Regions from separate parts of the Bradyrhizobium sp. NC92 genome, predicted to be linked through region 2. Evidence: predicted binding sites of a transcription regulator. Region 2 holds the regulator's gene; each other region holds the start of a gene.

The links. Region 2 encodes LexA, which represses DNA repair genes until DNA is damaged. Its sites were predicted from a motif close to TGTTCNNNNTGTGTTCNG; they were not measured.
Region 1: N2602_RS29935 (PA0069 family radical SAM protein) is a predicted target of LexA. The motif match lies at 2,616-2,633, and genes of this name have one in related genera.
Region 3: N2602_RS11010 (DUF3072 domain-containing protein) is a predicted target of LexA. The motif match lies at 3,954-3,971, and genes of this name have one in related genera.
Region 4: N2602_RS35260 (ribonuclease T2) is a predicted target of LexA. The motif match lies at 3,277-3,294, and genes of this name have one in related genera.

What each region holds. Positions count from the first base shown of each region.
Region 1 is NZ_CP104171.1:6,356,381-6,362,001, reverse strand. Features, by position in the region: gene N2602_RS29945 (acetate/propionate family kinase) at 1-27, opposite strand, end outside; gene N2602_RS29940 (phosphoketolase) at 30-2,444, opposite strand; gene N2602_RS29935 (PA0069 family radical SAM protein) at 2,655-3,818, shown strand; gene N2602_RS29930 (ribonuclease HII) at 3,912-4,787, shown strand; gene N2602_RS29925 (glycosyltransferase family 39 protein) at 4,946-5,621, shown strand, end outside.
Region 2 is NZ_CP104171.1:4,506,056-4,511,676, reverse strand. Features, by position in the region: gene N2602_RS21120 (DUF2171 domain-containing protein) at 98-331, shown strand; gene N2602_RS21115 (ComEC/Rec2 family competence protein) at 428-2,707, shown strand; gene N2602_RS21110 (hypothetical protein) at 2,832-3,266, opposite strand; gene lexA (transcriptional repressor LexA) at 3,642-4,343, opposite strand; gene glp (gephyrin-like molybdotransferase Glp) at 4,520-5,621, opposite strand, start outside.
Region 3 is NZ_CP104171.1:2,355,214-2,360,834, reverse strand. Features, by position in the region: gene N2602_RS11040 (HAMP domain-containing protein) at 1-1,100, shown strand, start outside; gene N2602_RS11035 (HWE histidine kinase domain-containing protein) at 1,114-2,601, shown strand; gene N2602_RS11030 (hypothetical protein) at 2,598-2,819, opposite strand; gene N2602_RS11025 (hypothetical protein) at 2,973-3,236, shown strand; gene N2602_RS11020 (hypothetical protein) at 3,332-3,574, shown strand; gene N2602_RS11015 (hypothetical protein) at 3,671-3,892, opposite strand; gene N2602_RS11010 (DUF3072 domain-containing protein) at 4,008-4,202, shown strand; gene N2602_RS11005 (DUF6496 domain-containing protein) at 4,371-4,679, shown strand; gene N2602_RS11000 (hypothetical protein) at 4,686-5,048, opposite strand; gene N2602_RS10995 (Do family serine endopeptidase) at 5,312-5,621, opposite strand, start outside.
Region 4 is NZ_CP104171.1:7,585,721-7,591,341, forward strand. Features, by position in the region: gene N2602_RS35235 (response regulator) at 1-111, shown strand, start outside; gene N2602_RS35240 (ATP-binding protein) at 130-1,518, shown strand; gene N2602_RS35245 (DUF3617 family protein) at 1,694-2,224, opposite strand; gene N2602_RS35250 (hypothetical protein) at 2,270-2,578, opposite strand; gene N2602_RS35255 (hypothetical protein) at 2,761-3,222, shown strand; gene N2602_RS35260 (ribonuclease T2) at 3,340-4,032, shown strand; gene N2602_RS35265 (23S rRNA (adenine(2030)-N(6))-methyltransferase RlmJ) at 4,161-5,033, shown strand; gene N2602_RS35270 (cold-shock protein) at 5,287-5,502, shown strand; gene N2602_RS35275 (outer membrane protein) at 5,574-5,621, opposite strand, start outside.

The sequences.
Region 1 (5,621 bases), 1.9 Mb from region 2:
GTTGAGAACGAGGACCGCGTCCGTCATCGCTAGTCGCCGGCCTCGGTCGGCGTGTTGCCGCCGGCGCTGTTTTGCCAGACCCAGTCGCGGATCTCAGGCATGTCCTCGCCATGCTCGCGGACATAACGGGAATGTTCGATCAGCCTGTCGCGGAATTGCTGCTTCACCTGCGCGGCCTTCGTCGCCAGTCCCGGCACGCGTTCGATGGCCTCGATCGCGAGATGGTAGCGGTCGAGCTCGTTGAGCACGACCATGTCGAAGGGCGTCGTCGTGGTGCCCTCCTCGGCAAAGCCGCGCACATGCATGCCGGCATGGTTGGTGCGGTTATAGGTCAGCCGGTGAATGAGATAGGGATAGCCGTGATAGGCAAAGATCACAGGCTTGTCGCGCGTGAACAGGCTGTCGAAGTCGCGATCGGACAGGCCGTGCGGATGCTGCTCGCGCGGCTGCAGCGTCATGAGGTCGACGACGTTGACGACGCGGATTCTCAAATCCGGCAGCGCCTTGCGCAACAGGTCGACGGCGGCGAGCGTCTCCAGCGTCGGCACGTCGCCGGCGCAGGCCATCACCACGTCGGGCTCGCCCTTTCCGTCCTCCGTTCCCGCCCAGGTCCAGATGCCGATGCCGGCAGCGCAATGCGTCGCGGCGTCCTGCATCGAGAGCCATTGCGGCGCCGGCTGCTTGCCGGCGACGATCACGTTGATGCGGTTGTAGGTGCGCAAGGCATGATCGGCGATCCACAACAGCGTATTGGCGTCCGGCGGAAAGTAGATGCGGACGATGTCCGCCTTCTTGTTGGCGACGAGATCGACGAAACCGGGGTCCTGATGGCTGAAGCCGTTATGGTCCTGGCGCCAGACATGCGAGGTCAGAAGATAATTGAGCGAGGCGATCGGACGCCGCCACGGCAGCTCCCGCGTCACCTTCAGCCATTTGGCATGCTGGCTGAACATGGAATCCACGATGTGGATGAAGGCCTCGTAGCAGGAGAAGAAGCCGTGCCGTCCCGTGAGCAGGTAGCCCTCCAGCCAGCCCTGGCAGAGATGCTCGCTCAGCACCTCCATCACGCGGCCGTCCTGCGCGAGGTGCACGTCGTAAGGCTCGGTCGGCTCCATCCAGACGCGTTCGGTGGCTTCGAACACGGCGTCGAGCCGGTTCGATGCCGTCTCGTCCGGGCCCATGATGCGGAAGTTTCGATGCTGGGCGTTGAGGCGAACGACGTCGCGCAGGAATTTGCCGAGCTCGCGCGTCGCTTCCGCCACGACCTCGCCGGGTTGCGGCACCTCGATCGCGAAGCTGCGGAAGTCCGGCAGCTTCAGCTCCTTCTTCAACACGCCGCCATTGGCATGTGGATTGGCGCCCATCCGCCTGGTGCCTTCCGGCGCGAGCGCCTTTAGCTCGGCAATGAGCGTGCCGCCTTCGTCGAACAGTTTTTCCGGCTCGTAGCTGCGCATCCAGTCTTCGAGCACCTTGAGATGCGCCGGGTTCTCGCGGCAGCCTGCGACCGGCACCTGATGGGCGCGCCAAAAACCCTCGACCTTCTTGCCGTCGACCTCCTTCGGGCCGGTCCAGCCCTTCGGGCTGCGCAGCACGATCATCGGCCAGCGCGGCCGCTCGACGCGCGTGCGGCCGTCGCGGGCATGTCGCTGGATCGAGCGGATGCTGGCGAATGCGACGTCCAGCGCATCGGCCATGGCCCGGTGCATCAATTTCGGATCGTCGCCGCTGACGAACAGCGGCTCGTGGCCGAACCCGCGGAAGAGGTCGCGGATCTCCGCGTCTTGCATGCGTCCGAGCACGGTGGGGTTGGCGATCTTGTAGCCGTTGAGATGCAGGATCGGCAGCACTGCGCCGTCATGGGCGGGGTTCAGGAACTTGTTGGAGTGCCAGGACGCAGCGAGCGGCCCGGTTTCGGCCTCGCCGTCGCCGACCACGCAGGCGACGATCAAGTCCGGGTTGTCGAATGCCGCGCCATAGGCGTGCACAAGCGCGTAGCCGAGCTCGCCCCCTTCGTGGATGGAGCCCGGCGTTTCCGGCGCGGCGTGGCTCGGGATGCCGCCGGGGAAGGAGAACTGTCTGAACAGCTTGCGCAATCCGTCCGCATCGCGCGCGATGCCAGGATAGATCTCGCTGTAGCTGCCTTCGAGATAGGTGTTGGCGACCATGCCCGGGCCGCCATGGCCGGGACCGCAGACATAGATCACGCTGACATCGAGCGCGCGGATGACGCGGTTGAGATGGGCATAGATGAAGTTCAGGCCCGGCGTCGTGCCCCAATGTCCGAGCAGACGCGGCTTGATGTGCTCGGGCCGCAGCGGCTCGCGCAGCAGCGGATTGTCGAGCAGGTAGATTTGCCCGACCGAGAGGTAGTTGGCGGCGCGCCAATAGCGATCGAGCAGATCGAGGTCGCTGCTCGCTTCGGCCGTTTTTTGTTGGATTGTCATGTTCCTGCCGACCTTCACTTCGCGATCGTCACCAACCCGGTTCCGCGGTGATCGATCCGTCGGGCATGAAACGGGATGGCCGTGACGGCCGTGTTGCGTGAGGTCAAAGGCGGACGCGCGAAGTTTGGGCAGCTCTACTGTGCATGGGGTTGTTTTCACGATTTTTGTTTGTGTTCTTGATTTGTTCCTGTGTCGTGCTATCTTGGCTGCATGAGTCCAGCATCCTCTCATGCTCTCAAGCACCCGCCGGTCACGGCGCCCTCCGAGCCGGCGGGTGCGCCTTCGGATTTCCCTGAACTCGGCGTCGCCATCGACCGCGCGCGAAGGCGAGGGCGGGGCGCACAATCCAACGCCAGCGGCCGCTTCGAGGCCGAGGCGCGCGTCGCCTTCGATGACGGTTGGCAGAGCCTGGACGAGCTGCCGCCGTTCAAGACCACGGTCGCCATCGACACCTCGCGCAAGGTGATCACCCGTAACGATTCCCCCGACATCGGCTTCGACCGATCGATCAATCCGTATCGCGGCTGCGAGCACGGCTGCGTCTATTGCTTCGCGCGGCCGACCCACGCCTATCTCGGCCTGTCGCCCGGGCTCGACTTCGAGTCGAAGCTGTTCGCCAAGCCCGATGCGCCTTTGCTGCTCGAGAAAGAGCTTGCGGCCCCCGGCTACGAGCCGCGGATGATCGCGATCGGCACCAACACCGATCCCTACCAGCCGATCGAGCGCGAGCGCAAAATCATGCGCGGCATTCTGGAAGTGCTGGAGGGCGCCGGGCATCCCGTCGGCATCGTCACCAAGTCGGCGCTGGTGCTCCGCGACATCGACATTCTCCAGCGGATGGCCAAGCGCAACCTCGCCAAGGTCGCGATCTCGGTCACCTCGCTCGATCCGAAGCTGGCGCGCACCATGGAGCCGCGGGCCTCGACTCCGCCGAAGCGGCTGGAGGCGCTCAAGCAGCTCTCGGAGGCCGGCATCCCCACCACGGTGATGGTCGCGCCGGTGATTCCCGCACTGAACGATTCCGAGATCGAGCGCATCCTCGATGCCGCCGCCCATGCCGGAGTCAAGGAAGCCGCCTATGTGCTGCTGCGGCTGCCGCTGGAGGTGCGCGATCTCTTCCGCGAATGGCTGATGGCGAACTATCCGGACCGCTATCGCCACGTCTTCACCCTGATCCGCGACATGCGGGGCGGACGCGACTACGACGCCAAATGGGGCGAACGGATGAAGGGCACGGGACCGATGGCCTGGACCATCGGCCGCCGCTTCGAGATCGCCTGCGACAGGCTCGGCCTCAACAAGCGGCGCTCCAAGCTGACGACGGACCACTTTGCGCGGCCGAAGCGGAACGGCGATCAGCTCAGCCTGTTCTGATTGGCGGTGGGCGTAGGGCGGCCGGCCTGAATAACGGGAATATCCTGGGTTCCCGGTTGCGCTGGCGAAGCCCCCTGGCGCACGATCCCGGCCATGATTCGGGACAAGTCCGCCAAAACCCCAGCCAAAGACGCGCCAAAGAAGCAGGCCGCGACCAAGGTTGCGCCTGACAAGGCGGCGAAAGCGCCTGTGGCCAAGACGTCTGCGGCCAATGCTGCGAAGGTTGCCGCCGCCGGCAAGAAAGGCATCATCGCCGTCGCTCCCCCCAGCTTCCGCCGCGAGCGCGCGCTGATCAAGCGCGGCGTCTGGCCGGTCGCGGGCTGCGACGAGGCCGGCCGCGGCCCGCTGGCAGGTCCGGTGGTGGCCGCCGCGGTGATTCTCGACCCCGACCGCATTCCGCGCGGCATCGACGATTCCAAGCGCCTGACCGCCGAGGAGCGCGAAAAGCTGTTCGACAAGATCTGCGCCACCGCGCAGGTCTCGGTCGCCGTCGCGTCGCGGGGGCGAATCGACCGCGACAACATCCTGCGCGCCTCGCTGTGGGCGCTGAAGCGTGCCGTGGTGGCCCTGCCCGAGGCGCCCAGGCACGTCTTCGTCGACGGCCGCGACCGGCTCGATACTGCATGCGATTGCGAGGCGGTGATCGGCGGCGACGGTATCGTGCTGTCGATCGCCGCGGCGTCCATCGTCGCCAAGGTCACCCGTGACCGGCTGATGTGCGCGCTGGCGCAGGACTGCCCCGGCTACGGCTTCGAGCAGCACAAGGGCTACGCCGTCCCCGAGCATCTCGACGCGCTCGATCGCCTCGGCCCCTCCATCCACCACCGCAGCTTCTTCGCCCCCGTTGCCGCCGCCCGCGCCAAGCACATGCCCTGGACCGTCGAGCCGGTGCAGGACCTGTTCTCGGTGACCGAGGTCGAGGTGCACGTCGAGGCGAGCGTCGAGATCGACGCCTCCGTAAATCTCTAGCTGATCTCCGACGGCATCCGCGCGTCATGGCCGCGCAGGCGGGACAAGCCCGGGCATGACGATCCGCGGCGGTTGCCACAACCCGTGACGCCCTTTATCAAAACAGAGGTGAGCGAATAGGGCCGGCTGGACGGGTTGGCTGCACCTTCGGACGTTGTATGCGGTTTACCTCCCTGGTCATCGAGCTCATTCGCGCCCGGCCGCGGCTGATCGTGTGGATCGCCGTGCTGCTGCAGGCCGCCATGTGGCTGTTCGTGGCGCTGGTGTTCTACCGCAGCCCGCCCGGCACCCTCGCGGCCCTCTTGGCCTTCGGCAGGGAATACCAGGTCGGCACTGATCTCGGCCCGCCGCTGCCAATCTGGCTCGCCGACATCGCCTATCGCGCCGCCGGCGGCCACATGTTCGGTGTTTACGTACTCGCCGAGCTCTGCGAGATCGCGACATTCATCGCGCTCTATCATCTCTCCCGCGCCGTGGTCGGCTCGCAGCAGGCGGTGCTCGCCGTGCTCCTGACCATGACGGTGCTGGCGTTCTCCTCCTCGGCGCTGGACTTCGGCCCGCTGATCCTGGCGCGGCCGCTCTGGGCGCTCTTGCTGCTGCACTCCTGGCAGATCATCGGCCAGCGCCGCGGCAATGCCTGGTTCGCCTGGTCGATCGAAGCCGGCCTCCTGCTGCTGACGACGCCCGCCGCGATCTTCCTGCTGCTGCTGATCGTCGTCTTCGCGGTCTCGACCGCCGGCGGTCGCCGGACGCTGCGCGGGCTCGATCCGCTGTTCGCGCTGATCGTGGTCGCCGTGCTGGCGCTGCCCTATGCGGTCTGGCTGATGCGCGCCG
Region 2 (5,621 bases):
GCGCATCATAGCTCGCGACTTCGTCGCGCCCCGGAATGACGATTGAAACGAACGCGCGCCTGCCGCGTTGGCCGCGATCCCAACCAAGGATCCCGCCATGCAGAACATCGCAGAGCATATGGAAGTCATCGGCGCCGACGGTGTCCATGTCGGCACCGTCGACAGGGTAGAGGGCAACCGCATCAAGCTGACCAGGAAGGACAGCGGCGAGGGCAGCCACAAGGGCCACCATCATTTCATCGACAAGGGCCTCGTTGCCGATGTTGAAGGCAACAAGGTGCGGCTGTCCGCCAAGGCGGACGTCGCCGTGACGATGGAAGAGGAAAAGTAGGGCGCTCCGTCGCCCGTTCCCGATCTGTACCGCTATTCGCGCAGCCGCACGGTCCGGTAGCCTCCGCACCCGTCGCGTATCGCAAGGTGCAGGGGAATGGCGGAGCCGGGGCGGCCAGGACGCTCCCAGGGAGTTGCCGGGACGTGGCCGGTCGGCCGCGCCGCCCCGGCCGGCGGCTTTGCGCCGGCGGGGTTTGGCATCTGGCCGGCCATCGTCGAAACGCTGCGCCAGTGGGCGCGCGCCGAGGCCGGGCCAGGCCGGCTGTTGCCGTGGGTGCCCGTCGCCTTTGGCGGCGGCATCGCGCTCTACTTCGCCGCCGATCATGAGCCGGTGCTGTGGGTGGTTGCCGCGACGGCCATCGCGCTGATGCTCGGCGCGGTGCTGCTCCGGCGGCGCCGGCTGTTTGCGCCTGCCATCATGATCGCCGCAGTCGCCGCCGGATTTGCCATGGCGACCTGGAAGACGGCGCGCGTCGCCCATCCCGTGCTCGCCAAGCCGCTTTATTCGGTGTCGCTGTCGGGCTTCGTGGAAGCGCGCGACATCCGCGAGCGTACCGATCGCTTCGTGCTGCGCGTCAGCGCGATGGAGGCGCAGCGCAGCGACGTCAAGCTCGAGCGCGTCCGCCTCTCGGTGCGCAAGGGCACGGCGCCCGAAGTCGGCAGCTTCGTGCAATTGAAGGCGCGGCTGCTGCCGCCGATCTCGCCCGTGCGGCCCGGCAGCTATGATTTCTCGCGCGACATGTTCTTCCAGAGCATCGGTGCCTCCGGCTTCGTAATGGGCGCGATCACGGCGTCCAGGCCGCCGGATGCCGGCGGCCTGCGGCTGCGCTATGCCGCCTTCATGCAGGGCCTGCGCGATGCGATCGACGCGCGCATCCGCGCAACGCTCGAAGGCGACAACCGGGCGATCGCAACGGCGCTGCTCACGGGGCGGCGCGATGCGATCACCGCGCCGGTCAACGATGCCATGTTCGTCTCGGGGCTCGGCCATGTGCTGTCGATCTCCGGCTACCACATGGCGGTCGTCGCCGGCGTCGTCTTCTTCGCGGTGCGCGCGCTGCTGGCCTTGATCCCGGGGCTGGCGGCCGGCTTTGCCATCAAGAAATGGTCGGCGGCCGCTGCGCTGGTCGCGGCGGCGTTCTACCTGTTGCTGTCGGGCGCGGAAGTCGCGACGCAACGATCGTTCTTCATGACGGCAGTGGTGTTGATCGCCGTCATGGTCGATCGCCGCGCCATCACCTTCCGCACGCTGGCGGTGGCGGCGCTGATCGTGCTCGCGGTCGCGCCGGAGGCGCTGGTGCATCCGAGCTTCCAGATGTCGTTTGCGGCAACGCTCGGGCTGGTCGCGCTGGTGCAGATCGGCATGCCGAAGCTGCTCGCCTCACCCGATCATTCCGCGACGGCGCGGATCGCGCTGTGGGGCGGCCGCGAGATCGCGATGCTGTTCCTGGCCTCGCTGATCGCGGGGCTCGCGACCACGCCATATGCCGCCTTCCACTTCCATCGCGTGACGCCATACGGCGTCATCGCCAATCTCGGCGCCATGCCGGTGGTGTCGGCGCTGGTGATGCCGGCCGGGCTGCTCGGACTGCTCGCAGCGCCTTTCGGGCTCGACGGCGTGTTCTGGTGGTTGATGGGAATCGGCATCGAGTGGATGGTCCTGGTCGCGCGCTGGGTGGCGGCCCTGCCGGGCGCCGTCGGCCGCATTCCGGCGTTCGGGATCGCGCCGCTGATCGCGGCGAGCCTCGGGCTCATCGTGATGGGCCTGTTGCGCACGCCCTTGCGCTGGTCCGGCGCCCTGGTGCTGCTGGCGGCGATCCTCTGGGGGCTGTCGGTGCGCCAGCCTGATGTCCTGATTGCCGGGGATGGTGCGAGCGTCGCGGTCCGGGGCGCGGATGGGCGCTTGCAAGTGATCCGCGCCAGCAAGGACAGCTTCCTGCTGAAGGAGTGGCTGGCCGCCGATGCCGATCCGCGTGATGCCGGCAACGCCTCGTTGGCGAGCAGCGCGTCATGTGACGAGTCCGGTTGCGTGGCGCCGCTCGCGGACGGACGGCTGATCGCGTTGGCGACGCGCATCGACGCGCTGGCCGATGATTGCAGCCGCGCCGCGCTGGTGGTGACGGCGCGGCCCGCGCCGCCCGACTGCGCGGCGATGGTCGTCGATCGGGCGCGTCTTGCCAGTCAGGGCGCGCTGGCTCTGACGCGAAGCGGAGAGGGTTTTTCGGTGCAGGCGGTGAGGGCGAGAGGGGCAAGCCGTCCTTGGCTGCCGGCCGGCGCCGGCGAGGGGGATTTCGACGGCAGCCTCGTGCCGAAGACGGCCGTGCCTCGCAACCGGGACGCAACGCCATCGGAGGCCGACTTGCAGGCCGACGATTGAAGATCGATGCGGGGAAAATCGGTCCGACGGGATCCCGCAGGACGCAAACCATACCATCTCGCCGGCCGCGGCCGGCGATGGCATTTGAATTTGGCCCTCGACTTTTCGGTCGGGGCCGACGGCGTCAGCCGATCGGCAGGCGCGTGATCGTGGGCCGCGTGTCGGCGACGATCTGCGGCTTGTGCTCGCGCTCGATGGCTTGCTGCGTCACCGGCAATTGCAGCACGGTCGCGCGCTGGCCTTCGACGAGCTGCGTCACCAGCACGTACTTGCCGTCCGGAAATTCGATCGCGTCATGATGGCGATCGGGAATGTGCGGGTCGATCTTGCCGAACTTGCCGACGCGGGAGTTGACGGTTCGCGTCCAGATCCAGCGGTTGTCATAGCGGACGTTATCGGCGAAAGCGAGCTCCGTTCCCGGCAGCAGACAGACCGCGACGGAGAGATCGGCTTCGGAGGCGAAGCCGCGCGTCGAGGTGCCGCGGAAGGTTGTCGTGACGATCGTCTCGCCAACTTCGGCGGGGCGCGTCGCGACGGCATGCAGGCTATAGTCACACATCGGGTGCTCCTCATACTGGGATAGCGACCCGCGTCTCTTTCGAGGCGCAGGCCTCTATCAGAGTGGAAGCCTCCAACGCTCTGCTCGGTTATGGGCAAATCTGCGGCTCGCATCCGCAGCACGCGATCACATTATCTTTCCCGGATTCGATAGGAACAAACCTCGCGTCCTTGCATTTGGCCCGCACTATCGGCGCTGTCGGCACAACTCTACCGGCGGAGCGAAATGGCCGCGTGTCCGCATGGGCGAGTGTCGCGCGGGAAGAGGCGCCGAACAGTCAGCGCAGAACCAGAAAGACCATCCAGCCGGAGCGGACAAGTATCCGCTCCAATCTTGGATCGACGATCGAAGCGCGCGTAGCGCTTACTTCCGGTATCAGTACTTCCGGTAAAGCCCGATCAGCTTGCCCTGGATCTTCACGCGGTTCGGCGGAAGAATGCGGACCTCGTAGGCGGCATTGGCGGGCTCGAGCGCGATCGAGGCGCCGCGGCGGCGGAAGCGCTTGAGCGTGGCCTCCTCGTCATCGATCAGCGCCACCACGATGTCGCCGGTATTGGCGGTCTCGTTGCGCTGGATCAGCGCCATGTCGCCGTCGAGGATGCCGGCCTCGACCATCGAATCGCCGCGCACCTCGAGCGCGTAGTGCTCGCCGGAGCCGAGCATGTCCGGCGGGACGCTGATGGTGTGGCTGCGGGTCTGCAGCGCCTCGATCGGCGTGCCGGCCGCGATGCGGCCCATCACGGGCACCGCGACGGGGCGCTCGCCCTCATCCGCGGGCGGGCTGGAGCTCGCGCGCACCTTGCCGAGATTGCCCTCGATGACGCTCGGGGTGAAGCCGCGGCGATTGCCGGCTGCGGCCTGGAGCTCGGGCAGCTTGATCACCTCGATGGCACGGGCGCGGTTGGGCAGGCGGCGAATGAAGCCGCGCTCCTCGAGCGCAGTGATCAGGCGATGAATGCCTGACTTCGAGCGCAGGTCGAGCGCATCCTTCATCTCGTCGAAGGACGGCGGCACGCCGCTTTCCTTCAGACGTTCGCTGATGAACCGCAGAAGCTCGTATTGTTTGCGCGTCAACATCTCGACCAAAGTCCCCCGGTTGATGTCGTTCGATTCCGAGACGATGAAGTCGGCAATAAGCCGCTACATCCTCGAAACAAATCATGAACGGACACTATATGTTCGATATGTGTTCCGCAACTGCTTAATTTATAGTGAACGCGGCCAAACTCGCGGAATGCGTGTGGCTCGGCAGCTCAGACGGGCAGCCGCAGCACCTCGCAAGGCGTGCCGGCCTCGGCCTTCGGCGCGAACGGTGCGCGCACGAGAAGTACCTGTGCCGCAGCGAGATTCGCAAGCAGGGAGGAGTCCTGGTGGCTGACGGGAAGGGCGACGCGCGTGCCGTCGTCGCGCACCTCCAGCCGCGCACGCAGATAATCCTCGCGCTGATCGTTGGCGCCGAGGTCGCGGCCCAGCACGGCGCGCTCGCGCTGATGATGAATCACTGAACCGCCCGACAGGGCCCGAATCAAGGGCACCATGAACAGGAAGGCGCACACGTATGACGACACGGGATTGCCGGGCAGGCCGATCACGCGCATCGCGCCGAGGCGACCATGCATCATCGGCTTGCCGGGCCGGATCGCGATCTTCCAGAACGCCATCGCGATGCCTTCGCCCTTGAGCGCCTGCTGGACCAGATCGTGGTCGCCGACCGACGCACCGCCGGTCGTGACCAGGATGTCGGCACCGCTCTCGCGCGCGCGGCGTATGCCGGCGGACGTGGACTCCAGCGTATCGGCGGCAATTCCGAGGTCGATGGTCTCGGCGCCCTCGCTGCGGGCAAGGGCGTGCAGGGCATAGCCATTGGAATAGACGATCTGACCGGGACCAGGCGCGGTGCCCGGCATGACCAGCTCGTCGCCGGTGGCGAGAATCGCGACTCTCGGGCGGCGGATAACGCCGAGATGAGGATGATTCATTCCGGCGGCGAGGGCGAGATCGCGCTCGGTGAGACGGATTCCCTTGCGCAGCAGCACGTCGCCTTCGCGGAAGTCCACCCCCGCAGGGCGGATGTGCCGGCCGCAAATTGCGGCTTCCTTGATCGTGACATGCGTGCCGTCGGCAATTGTGTCCTCCTGGATCACGACGGCATCGGCGCCGTCGGGAACGACGCCGCCGGTGAAGATCCGCACGGCTTCGCCGGGGCCGACCCTTCCCGCGAACGGCCGACCCGCCGCGACCTCACCGACGACGGTCAGCCTGGACTCGATGGCCGCGTCGGACGCGCGCACGGCATAGCCGTCCATCGCCGACATCGCCTCCGGCGGCTGCGTGCGCCGCGCCGCGACATCGCGT
Region 3 (5,621 bases), 2.2 Mb from region 2:
GCTTCAAGGTCCTGGTCGCCGCGCGCGGGGCCGAGGCCCTCGAGCTCGCCAAGCAGTACCAGCCGACGGCCGTCTCCCTCGACGTCTTCCTGCCCGACATGCTCGGCTGGACCGTGCTGAGCCAGCTCAAGCACAATCCGCTCACCCGCCACATCCCGGTCCAGATCATCACGCTCGACGAGGACCGCCAGCATGCGCTGGCGCGCGGCGCGTTCTCCTTCGTCAACAAGCCGACGACGACCGAGGGCGTCTCGGCCGCGCTGACGCAGATCAAGGAATATGCGCGGCCGCGGCGCAAGCGGCTCTTGATCGTCGAGGACAACGAGGCCGAGCAGCTCTCGATCCGCGAGCTGCTGCACCACGACGACATCGAGATCCTGGCCACGGATACCGGGGCCGGCGCGCTCTCGACGCTGCGCGAGCAGCCCTGCGATTGCGTGGTGCTAGACCTCAGGCTTCCCGACATGAGCGGCTTCGAGGTGCTCGATCAGATCCGCAACGACGAGGCGCTGTCGAACATCCCCGTCGTGGTGTTCACCGGCCGCGAGCTTTCCGCCGAGGAGGATGCCGAGCTCCACACCATGGCACGCAGCATCGTGGTCAAGGGCGTGGAATCGCCCGAGCGCCTGCTCGACGAGACCGCGTTGTTCCTGCATCGCGTGATCACGGAGCTGCCGGTCGAGAAGCAGCGCATGCTGGAGAAGCTGAACAGTTCCGACGAGGACCTGATCGGCAAGACCGCCCTGCTCGTCGACGACGACGCCCGCAACATCTTCGCCCTGTCCAGCGTGCTGGAACGACGCGGCATGAAAGTGCTGACGGCGACGACGGGCAGCGAGGCGGTGACACTGGTCGAATCCAATCCGGAGATCGCGATCGTGCTGATGGACATCATGATGCCGCAGATGGATGGCTACCAGACCATCGGCGTGATCCGCGAGAACCCGGCCTTCTCCCGTCTGCCGATCATCGCGTTGACCGCCAAGGCGATGAAGGGCGACCGCGAGAAGTGCCTCGAAGCCGGCGCGTCCGATTACCTCGCCAAGCCGGTCAACACCGACCAATTGCTGCTTGCGATCCGCATGTGGCTGCATCGCTGAGTTGGACCCGCGTATGGACCAGGAAAAGGTCAACATCCTGCTCGTCGACGATCAGCCGGCCAAGCTGCTCGCCTATGAGGTGATCCTGAAGGATCTCGGCGAGAACCTCGTGATCGCCTCCTCGGGCCGCGAGGCGCTGGAGGTGCTGCTCAAGACCGAGATCGCGGTGATCCTGGTCGACGTCTGCATGCCCGAGCTCGACGGCTTCGAGCTCGCCGCGATGATCCGCGAGCATCCGCGCTTTCAGAAGACCGCGATGATCTTCATCTCAGCCATCCAGGTCAGCGACATCGACCGGCTGCGCGGCTACGAGATGGGCGCGGTCGATTACGTGCCGGTGCCGGTCGTGCCGGAGGTGCTTCGCGCCAAGATCAAGGTGTTTGCCGAGCTCTACCGCAAGACGCGCGAGCTCGAACGGCTGAACCACGAGCTCGAGGACCGCGTCCGCGCCCGCACCGCGGAACTGGAGGCTTCCACCGCGAAGCTGCGCGAGAGCGAGCAACGGCGCAGCATGGCGATCGCGGCCGGCAAGATGGGGTCCTGGGACTGGGACTGGATCAGCGGCGATTGGATGTGGGACGAGGGGCAATACCGCATCTTCGGCGTCAGCCCCGAGGATTTCGAGGTCACTCCGGGCAGCGTTCAGGCCCTGTTGCACCCCGACGACGTCGATCAGTTGCGCAAGGCGATCGCCGAATTCAACAAGGGCACGCGCGCCTACGAGACGGAGTTTCGCATCGTGCGGCCCGACGGCGAGGTGCGCTGGTGCGTCGGCACGGCGGCTGCGACGACCGACGAGAGCGGGCGCGTGGTGCGGGTCAGCGGCGTAACCGTCGACATCACCGAGCGCAAGCGGGCCGAGGAGCGGCAGAACCTGCTGGCGCGGGAAGTCGATCACCGCGCCAAGAACGCGCTGGCGCTGGCGCAGTCGATCGTGCGCCTCACCCGGGCCGACGAGGTCAAGGCCTATGTCAATGCCGTCGAGGGGCGCATCAATGCACTGGCGCGCGTGCACACCATCCTGTCGCTGTCGAGCTGGCAGGGCGCCGAGCTCTCCAGGCTGATCGACGAGGAGCTTGCGCCCTATTCGCTCGGCGGCCAGATCAAATTGGCAGGGCCCGAAGTTCAGCTGGTGCCGGCGACGGCCCAGACGCTGGCGCTCGCATTGCACGAGCTCTTCACCAACTCGGCCAAGTACGGCGCGCTCTCGACCCGATCGGGGCGGCTCGCGATCGACTGGCAGGTCGACGCCGAGCGGCTCACGCTGAGCTGGGAGGAATCCGGCGGTCCCCTGGTCAAGACCCCGAAATCCCGCGGCTTCGGCACGCGAAGCCTGCTTGCGAGCATCGAGTCCCAGCTTGGCGGACAGGCGCAGTTCGATTGGCGCGCCGAGGGCCTGTTGTGTCGTCTGGAGGTGCCGTTGACACGCAAGAGCGCGACGACCGCACCCGGCAAATTCGACACTGCGGGCGCTGCCGAATTGCAGCGCGCATCCGGCTAGCCGGACGCTGCGCTCGTCATGCGCTGAGCCGTGCGCGGTTCGCGCGCGATACGCCCTTCGAGCCAGGCTTCCGTTCGCGCGAGATCGCGCAGCGCCCTCGCGTAGCGGCGAGCCGCGCTCCGCTCCGCGCCACGCGGGAGCTTGCGCGCCTTGCGCAGGATGTCCGCGGCTGCGTTGCGATAGGCCAGCGAGCGGTAAAGAAAGACGACCTTACCCATGTCGATGTTCCCCGTCGATGTTCCCGTTTTGCCGGCGCTCATCTTGGCAAGCCCGGCATGAACGCCGGATGAAGCGGGCGATGACAATTCCTTCAGCGGAACGGAACCAGGGAATCACGAGCGCGTTGGCGTGGCAGTTCGGGATGCCGTCGCATGCGCACCAACAACAAGAAGTCGTCCGAGCTGATCTCTGCCAGCGGCCTTATCAGGCTGATGACGCATGCAATGATGGGCGCAGCGCTCGGCCTCACCTTCAGCCTCGCGCTCGTCCTGTCCAATCCAGCCGTGGCCAACCTGCTGAATAACGGCGGGGGCCAGGCCGCGACGGTCTTCGCCCTCACCTTGGTGACGACCTTCGCGATCGGCGCGACGCTCACCGGCGCCGTGTTCATCCTGGCCGAGGACAAGCAAACTTGAAGCGTGCGTGACGTACGGAAGATGCTTTGCCGGGAACTCCTGCCGCGAGGCGCGGTTTGCTGCCTGCGTCAATTTAACACAGGGAGTTCCCCCGCATGAACACGACCAAGCTCGCTCTCGCCGTCATGGTAGCAACCGGCCTTGCCGCGACGCCGTTCGCCGCCCAGGCCAAGTCGCACAAGGCCAAGCATGGATCCTCGACGTCATCGTCGCAGACCACCGGCGCCAACACCAAGTCTTCCAAGGGCGCTGACCCCACGGGCCAAGGCGGCGCCGGCCCGGGCTCCGATCAGAGCGGCACCATGACGAACAAGGGCAGCATGACCAACACCAAATAGGCGCTCCCAAATCATGGAGGGCCCCGCCATTGCGGGACCCTCTGTCTTCCATCTTATCTTGGGGTCGGCACTTGGCGGTATCCGGCGCCAACGATCTCAGCGGCGCTCGGCTGCGCGCGCGGGATTGCCGCCTGTCTTCACGGGACGAAGGCGCACCCGGTCGCGGACGTCAGGCAGAACGTCGCTGCCGCCGGCCGCCTTCCATTCGGCAATCAGGAGGTTGATTTTCCGGCGCAGGTCCATCTGCGCCAGGGCCCTTTCCGTGCAGTCGCGATCGCGCTCGACGAGGTCGCGCACCGACGCCTCGACGTCGGCCATCTCAAGCCTCAAGGCTCTGATTTTACGTCGAATTTCATTAATTCTGTTGTCCATGGCTTGTTAGAACAAAATAAGAACATATAGTCAAGTCACGATTTCAGGACGGAGACGCCAGATGCAGGTTCAAGGTAAATACGACGCCAGATTTGTACTTGGCGAGCAGATGACGCGGGCGCAGGGCCTGAAGCTGAAGCGGCTGAGCGATGAGGCCTATCAGCCCGGCCAATCTGCGCGGGATCTGTCCTTTAGCGAGGCCGCACGACGCATCCAGGCGCTGGAAGCGGAGATCGAGCTGGCAAATTCCTTCTAGAGCATGGTCCGGAAAAGTGTGCGGCGATTTTCCGAAGAGATCATGCTCGAACAATAGCCTAAAGCGCGATGACGGTTCATCCTAATCGCATCGCGCTTTAGCTGCGCCGCCCGCGCTCCCGGAACCATGGCTGTGCCGAATGGTTCTCCTCGCCGAGGGAGAACATGCATGGCACGCAAGGCAAAGAAACGCCGCTACTCAAGCAGCTCGGGCAGCGATGTCGCCAGCGAGATGCGGCGCTACAAGAAGGGCACCGCGAAGAGCGGCCGAGGCGGGCGCGGCGGCCGCGTCAAGAGCCGCAAGCAGGCGATCGCGATCGGATTGTCGAAGGCACGCAAGAAGGGAAAGAAGGTCCCGAAGAAGGCTTCGACGCGCAAGAGCGCCAACAAGACGTCCAAGAAATCGTCGAGGACGTCGTCCAGGAAATCATCGAGCAAGAAATCATCGAAGCGCAAATCATCCAAACGGTCGCGCTGACCGGTCTCAGATCATGCTCCCCGGCATGAAGCAGCGGATCGAAATCCCGAACGCAGTCTTGACCGGCCACACCATGGTGCGGCCGGCCCGGTTCGGCTCGGTGATGACGGCTTCATCCGGCACATCGATCCACTGCCCGTCGAGGCGCACACGGTAACGCCCGTTGTGCGACTCCCAGTCGGGATCGGCGACGGCGAAACCGTCCGCATCAGAGCAGCACGGACCGAGATGGCTGCGCAAACTGTCGAACCAGGGCTTCAGAGGGGAATCCGCGTAGCGGCCGTCGTCGCGCCCGAGGGCGTTTCCGCCTGAGAGCACCAATGGCGCCACCAGCAGCGCACTCCTCAGCGAGACCTTCAATCGATCCATGTCGGCACCGATCTCATGTGAACCGCCGGCGAGTTCCAAAAATCGCCGCGAGGTTCGAAGTTCCACGCTTGCAACCCCTCTCAGCGGCGACGTTGCCGCAGAGCACCGAGGCACCTGGCGAGTGTGATCAGCGAACACGGCTTTTTCGGACGCACCCGGTCACCCTACCTGCCGTTAACGAGAATGTTATCGGACCTGGCGAGCTCGTGTGCGAAAGGCGGCCCGAGGCCGCCTTTCTGGATTTGTAGCGGTCGAGGTTCGCGTTAGGCGAGTGGCACCGCGACGAAGCGGGTGGCCTCCGCGCTTCTGATCTGCAGCAGCACGCTGCGCTTGCCCGACGATTTGGCCTGCGCCAGCTCGGAGCGCACCTCGCCGACACTGCTGACAGCCTTGCCGCCGACATTGAGGATGACGTCGCCGGTCCGGATGCCGCGTTGCGCGGCCGGGCCTTGCGGATCAACCTCGGTGACGACCACGCCGTTCTGGCCTGCGCCCTGAACGTCACCTGCCGGCGCTAGGCTGAGGCCGAGGCGCGGCATGCCGGCACCGGGCTGCCCCATGCCCTCGTTGCCC
Region 4 (5,621 bases), 3.1 Mb from region 2:
GTCGACGTGCAGATCAACCGCCTGCGGCGCAAGATCGAAACCGATCCTGCCAATCCGCTGTTCCTGCAGGCGGTGCGCGGCATCGGCTACCGGCTGGTGGCCTCGCCATAAACCAGTGAAGCGCGCCAGATGAGCACGATCGATACCGGCCTGACGCTTCTGAAGAGCGCCGCCGGCCGCGTCTCCGCCGCTAATGGCTGGATGGGCAACGCGTTCAAGGGCTGGATGCCGACCGGCCTCTACGCCCGCGCGCTCCTCATCATGATCGTGCCGATGGTGGTGCTGCAATCGGTCGTCGCCTTCGTGTTCATGGAGCGGCACTGGAACACGGTGACGCGCCGCCTGTCGGCCGCGGTGGTGCAGGACATCGCCGCACTCATCGACGTCTACAAGGGCTATCCGCAGGACAAGGACCGCAACGAGATCCGCCGCATCGCGCAGCAGCGGCTCGGTCTGGTCGTCGATTTCCTGCCCGCCGGCGACATGCCGCCGCCGGGACCAAAACCGTTCTTCTCGCTGCTCGACCAGACGCTGTCGGTGCAGCTCGGCCGCCAGATCGGGCGATCGTTCTGGATCGATACGGTCGGCCGCTCCAACTTGGTCGAGATCCGCATCCAGCTCGACGATGCCGTGATGCGCGTGTTCGCGCAGCGCAGCGCCGCCTATGCCTCCAACTCGGAGATTTTCCTGTTCTGGATGGTCGGCACGTCCTCGATCCTGTTGATCGTGGCGGTGCTGTTCCTGCGCAACCAGATCAAGCCGATCCTGCGCCTTGCCGATGCCGCCGAGAGTTTCGGCAAGGGCCGCGAGGCGCCGAACTTCAGACCGCGCGGCGCGCGCGAGGTGCGGCGTGCGGCCGTCGCCTTCCTCGAAATGAAGTCGCGCATCGAGCGCACGATGGAGCAGCGCACCGCGATGCTCGCCGGCGTCAGCCACGATCTGCGCACCATCCTGACCCGCTTCAAGCTCGAGCTGGCACTGATCGGCGACAATCCCGAGCTCGAGGGCATGCGCAAGGACGTCGACGAGATGTCGATGATGCTGGAGGATTACCTCGCGTTTGCGCGCGGCGATTCCGGCGAGCAGTCGCAACCGACCGACATGGCGCAGGCGCTCGAGGAACTGCGCAGCGATGCCGAACGCCACGGCCATACCGCGACCGTCGCGTTCAACGGCCTGCCCGTGGTGACGGTGAAGCCGGCCTCGTTCAAGCGCTGCCTCGCCAACCTCGTCACCAATGCAGCGCGCTACGGCAAGAACATTGCCATCACCGGCCAGCGCGATCACCGTTATTTGACGGTCACCGTCGATGATGACGGCCCGGGCATACCCGCGCACTTGCGCGAAGAGGTGTTCAAGCCGTTCCTGCGGCTGGACAACGCCCGCAACCAGGACGAAGGCGGCACCGGCCTCGGGCTCGCGATCGCCCGCGACATCGCCCGCTCGCATGGCGGCGACATCACGCTGGGGGACAGCCCGATGGGCGGATTGAGGGCGAGCGTGCGGATTCCGGTGTAGGCTTTCTTACCTCTCCCCGCTTGCGGGGAGAGGTCGAATGCGATCGCAGATCGAATTCGGGTGAGGGGGTACCGGTCTCACAAAAATCTCGTTCGCGGAGAGAGGCCCCTCACCCCAACCCTCTCCCCGTAAGAACGGGGCGAGGGAGCGCACCGTCCGCGCGCGCCGAGCACGCCTACTTCGGCAGCAGCGCCTTCAGCTTGTCCATGTCGCGCGTGTTCATCTTGAAGCCGCCGGGCATGACGATGTCGCCGGGTTTCTGATCCGGCTTGCAGGCCCCGAGCCATTTGGCTTGCAGCGTCGTGGTGCTATCGCGCCCGGCCGTGCCGGCGACGCCGCCTTGCGCATGCGAGGTCGTCTTCACCGTGTAGGCCGAGTTGAAATCGCCGGTGATCTCCGCATGCGAGGTCGTGCTGACGCCGGCGACGCTGCACTCGGAATCGCTGACATAGCCGGTCGCAGTCTTCTTGATCTCCTGCTTGGCGCAGATCTGCTTGGCCATCGGGGAGACGTTGTTGCTCATCTCCTTGTCGACGGTCTCGTCGGTGCAGTGCTGCATGGTCATTTCGGGCACCGGCGAGCCTGATGTGACCAGCTTCATCTCCCAAAGACCGGGTTTGCGTACCGGCAGGTCGTCGGCGCCGGCGCCGCCAGCCGACAACGCGAGGCAGAGCGTCGAGCCGAGCAAAGCGAATTTGCGCGTCATGTCGAAGGCTCCCGGCTGAGAGAAGTGCGGCGCTACGACAGCGCCTCAGTAGAGCGTGCGGATCGGCCGATCGGCGGCGCCATAGGGCACCCAGCGGCAGGCGAACGAGATGTAGCCGCCCTCATAGGCCTGCACGCCCAGGAATTTCGCGACCTTGCCGTAGCGGGCGCAGTGATCGACCGCGACCTGACGCGCATCGACCTGGGTCGCCATCGAATAGGCGATGATGCCGCCGGTGTCGTTGCCCTTGAACGGCGGCACCGGAGCAAAGATGTCGGCGCGCGCCGACTGGCTCGCCATCATGCCCGAGACAACCAGGCTGGCAAGAAGGCCCGCGGCCGCAATGATTCGCATTCCCGTCACTCCAATTGGCTGGCGCCAGTTTACGGTGCCGGGAGGGGCGTGAAAAGAACCGAACCCTGTTGGCCGCGACATCTTCGCCAAGTCCTGGCGAAGTGTTGCCGCGCTGCACTTGACCTCCCCCAACCTTCGCGGCACCGTCCGACCTTCGCAAGAGCCAGCTGTCCGGATTGACCATGCGCGCCCCCTCCCAGAAATCGCTCCGCTTTGCCGCCGTGCTCGGCCTCATGTTGGGAGCGCTGTCGCTCGGCGAGGCCAGGGCCGCCAATCCGCTCGAGCTGAATTTCTGGCTGAGCGGGCCGCGCTATGACGGCGCCGTGGCCGATTGCGACAGGGCGCTGCCGACGATCGCCACCCAATTCTGGGAAAAGGAAAGCGGGTTCTGGAATTCCCCGTTGAAGATCACCGGCTTCTCCGCCGTTCGCGAGGTCGCGTTCCGCCCCTGGCAGTCCGACAACATTCCGCGCCGCTATTGCACCGCTGACGCCATGCTCACCGACGGCAAGGTACGCAAGGTGCATTTCTCGCTCATTGAGGATGGCGGCTTCGCCGGCTACGGCAACGGCGTCGAGTGGTGCGTGGTCGGCGTCGACCGCAACTGGGCCTACAATCCGGCCTGCCGCGCCGCCAGGCCCTGACCGGAAGCGGCTGATTCGGGCTGATCAGCCGGCCGACGACTGCCGCCCCAATTTTGTTCTTGAAATGTTCCCATTGCCTGCTAGGCTGTGTGCACAGTCTAGTTGAGGGGCGTCGCCATGTTTCACTCCAGATTGCGTTCGTTGTCCCATCTGATGATCTCGCTGATCCTCGCCGCGGGGTTGGCCACCCTCGCCGGCGGTGCGAAGGCGCAGGACAAGCGGCAGAACGCACCCGGCGAGTTCGATTTCTATGTGCTGTCGCTGTCGTGGTCGCCCTCGTTCTGCGAGGAAGCAGCCGAACGCGGCGGCCGGTCCCAGATGCAATGCGGCGGCCGGCCCTACGCGTTCGTGGTGCATGGGCTGTGGCCGCAATACGAGAACGGTTTTCCGGAATACTGCCAGCGGCCGGCGCCGCGCCTGAACCGCAACATCGTCTCCTCGATGCTCGACCTGATGCCGGCGCCGGGCCTGATCTTCAACGAGTGGGACAAGCACGGCACCTGTTCCGGGCTCGAGGGCCGCAGCTATTTCGAGATGATCCGCAAGGCGCGCGCCGCGATCAAGATTCCGACCGAGTATCTCGATCTGTCACAGCCCAAGACCGTCGCGCCGGCGGAGGTCGAGGAGGCCTTCATCAAGGCCAATCCGGGTCTCAGCAATGCCGCCGTCTCGGTCACCTGCAACCGGACACGGCTGTCCGAGGTCCGCATCTGCCTCAGCAAGGACCTGCAATTCCGCGCCTGCGACGAGATCGAGCGCCGCGCCTGCCGCCGCGACCAGGTGACGATGCCGCCGATCAGGGGCGGGTAGGCCCGTCATTGCGAGGAGCCCTTGCGACGAAGCAATCCAGACTGCCTCCGCGGAAAGATTCTGGATTGCTTCGCTGCGCTCGCAATGACAAGGGGATGGGATCGCGCCAGACAACGTAGTCCTATCCCATGAACTACCGCCACGCCTTCCACGCCGGCAGCTTCGCCGATGTCATCAAGCACATCGTGCTGGCGCGCATCCTCACTTATCTGCAGGACAAGCCGGCAGCGTTCCGCGTCATCGACACCCATGCCGGCGCCGGCCTCTACGATCTCGACAGCGACGAGGCGCGCCGCGGCGGCGAATGGCTGACCGGCATTGCCCGGCTGCTGCAGGCGCGCCTGTCGAACGAGAGCGCGGCGCTGACGAAGCCCTATCTCGACATCGTCCGCGCCTTCAATCCGAAGGGCGAGCTCAAGGTCTATCCGGGCTCGCCGTTGATCGCGCGCGGCCTGCTCCGGCCGCAGGACCGGCTCGTCGCCTGCGAGCTCGAGCCGAAGGCACGGAAAGCGCTGATCGACGCGCTGCGTCGCGACGAGCAGGCCCGCGTGGTCGATCTCGACGGCTGGGTGGCGCTGCCGGCTTTCGTGCCGCCGAAGGAGCGGCGCGGCCTTGTGCTGATCGATCCGCCCTTCGAGGCCAAGGACGAGTTCGAGCGGCTCGGCGAAGTCTTCTCGGCGGCGTTCGCGAAATGGCCGACCGGTATCTACGTAATCTGGTATCCCGCCAAGAACCGGCGCGCCACCGACATGCTGGCGCAAACCGTGGCGCGGCTCGCAGCTGCAGCAAAGCCGCCTGGAAAATGCCTGCGCCTCGAATTCAGCGTCGCGCGGCAAGCCGACAGCGCCGCCCTCACCTCCACCGGCCTCCTGATCGTCAACCCGCCCTACACGCTGCACGGCGAGCTCAAGACCATTCTGCCGGAGCTGGAAATACCGCTCGGCCAGGGCGGGGCTGCCAGATTCCGACTGGAGGCGCCCAAGCCTAACGTCAGGCCGTAACACTCCGGCATTCTTGGGAAAAATATGCAGGACCGGTAGTCAATCTGCGAAGAACCGTATTATGCTATTTCCGTGACTGGCTTTACGTTCCGCTTCCGCGAATGGTTGCGGCGGAGTGAAGGCCCTAAGAAAGATCCCGCCGGACCGATCAGGTCCGTCCAAGGGATGGCCAGCTCCCGGGCTCCGTATGGCCCGGTCATGTCGCGACGTGAGTCTGCGTCGCGGCGGAGGAGCAATGAGGGGGAGTTTCCCGATGGCCATGACGGGAACGGTCAAGTTCTTCAACGGCGAGCGCGGCTACGGCTTCATCAAGCCTGACGACGGCGGTCGCGATGTCTTCGTTCACATCACCGCTGTGGAGCGGGCGGGACTGAAGGACCTTGCCGAAGGACAGCGTATTACTTTCGAAGTCGAACCGGACAAGAAGGGGAAGGGACCAAAGGCGGTCAATCTTGTGATCCTCTCCTAGCGAGCCTGGCGCGAAAAAAATCCCGGCCGCGAGCGGCCGGGAGGCTGGTCCGGTATTTTCTTCTTTGGATGTCAGAAGCGATAGTTCACGCCTGCGCGGACAACGCTGGCGCTATAGCC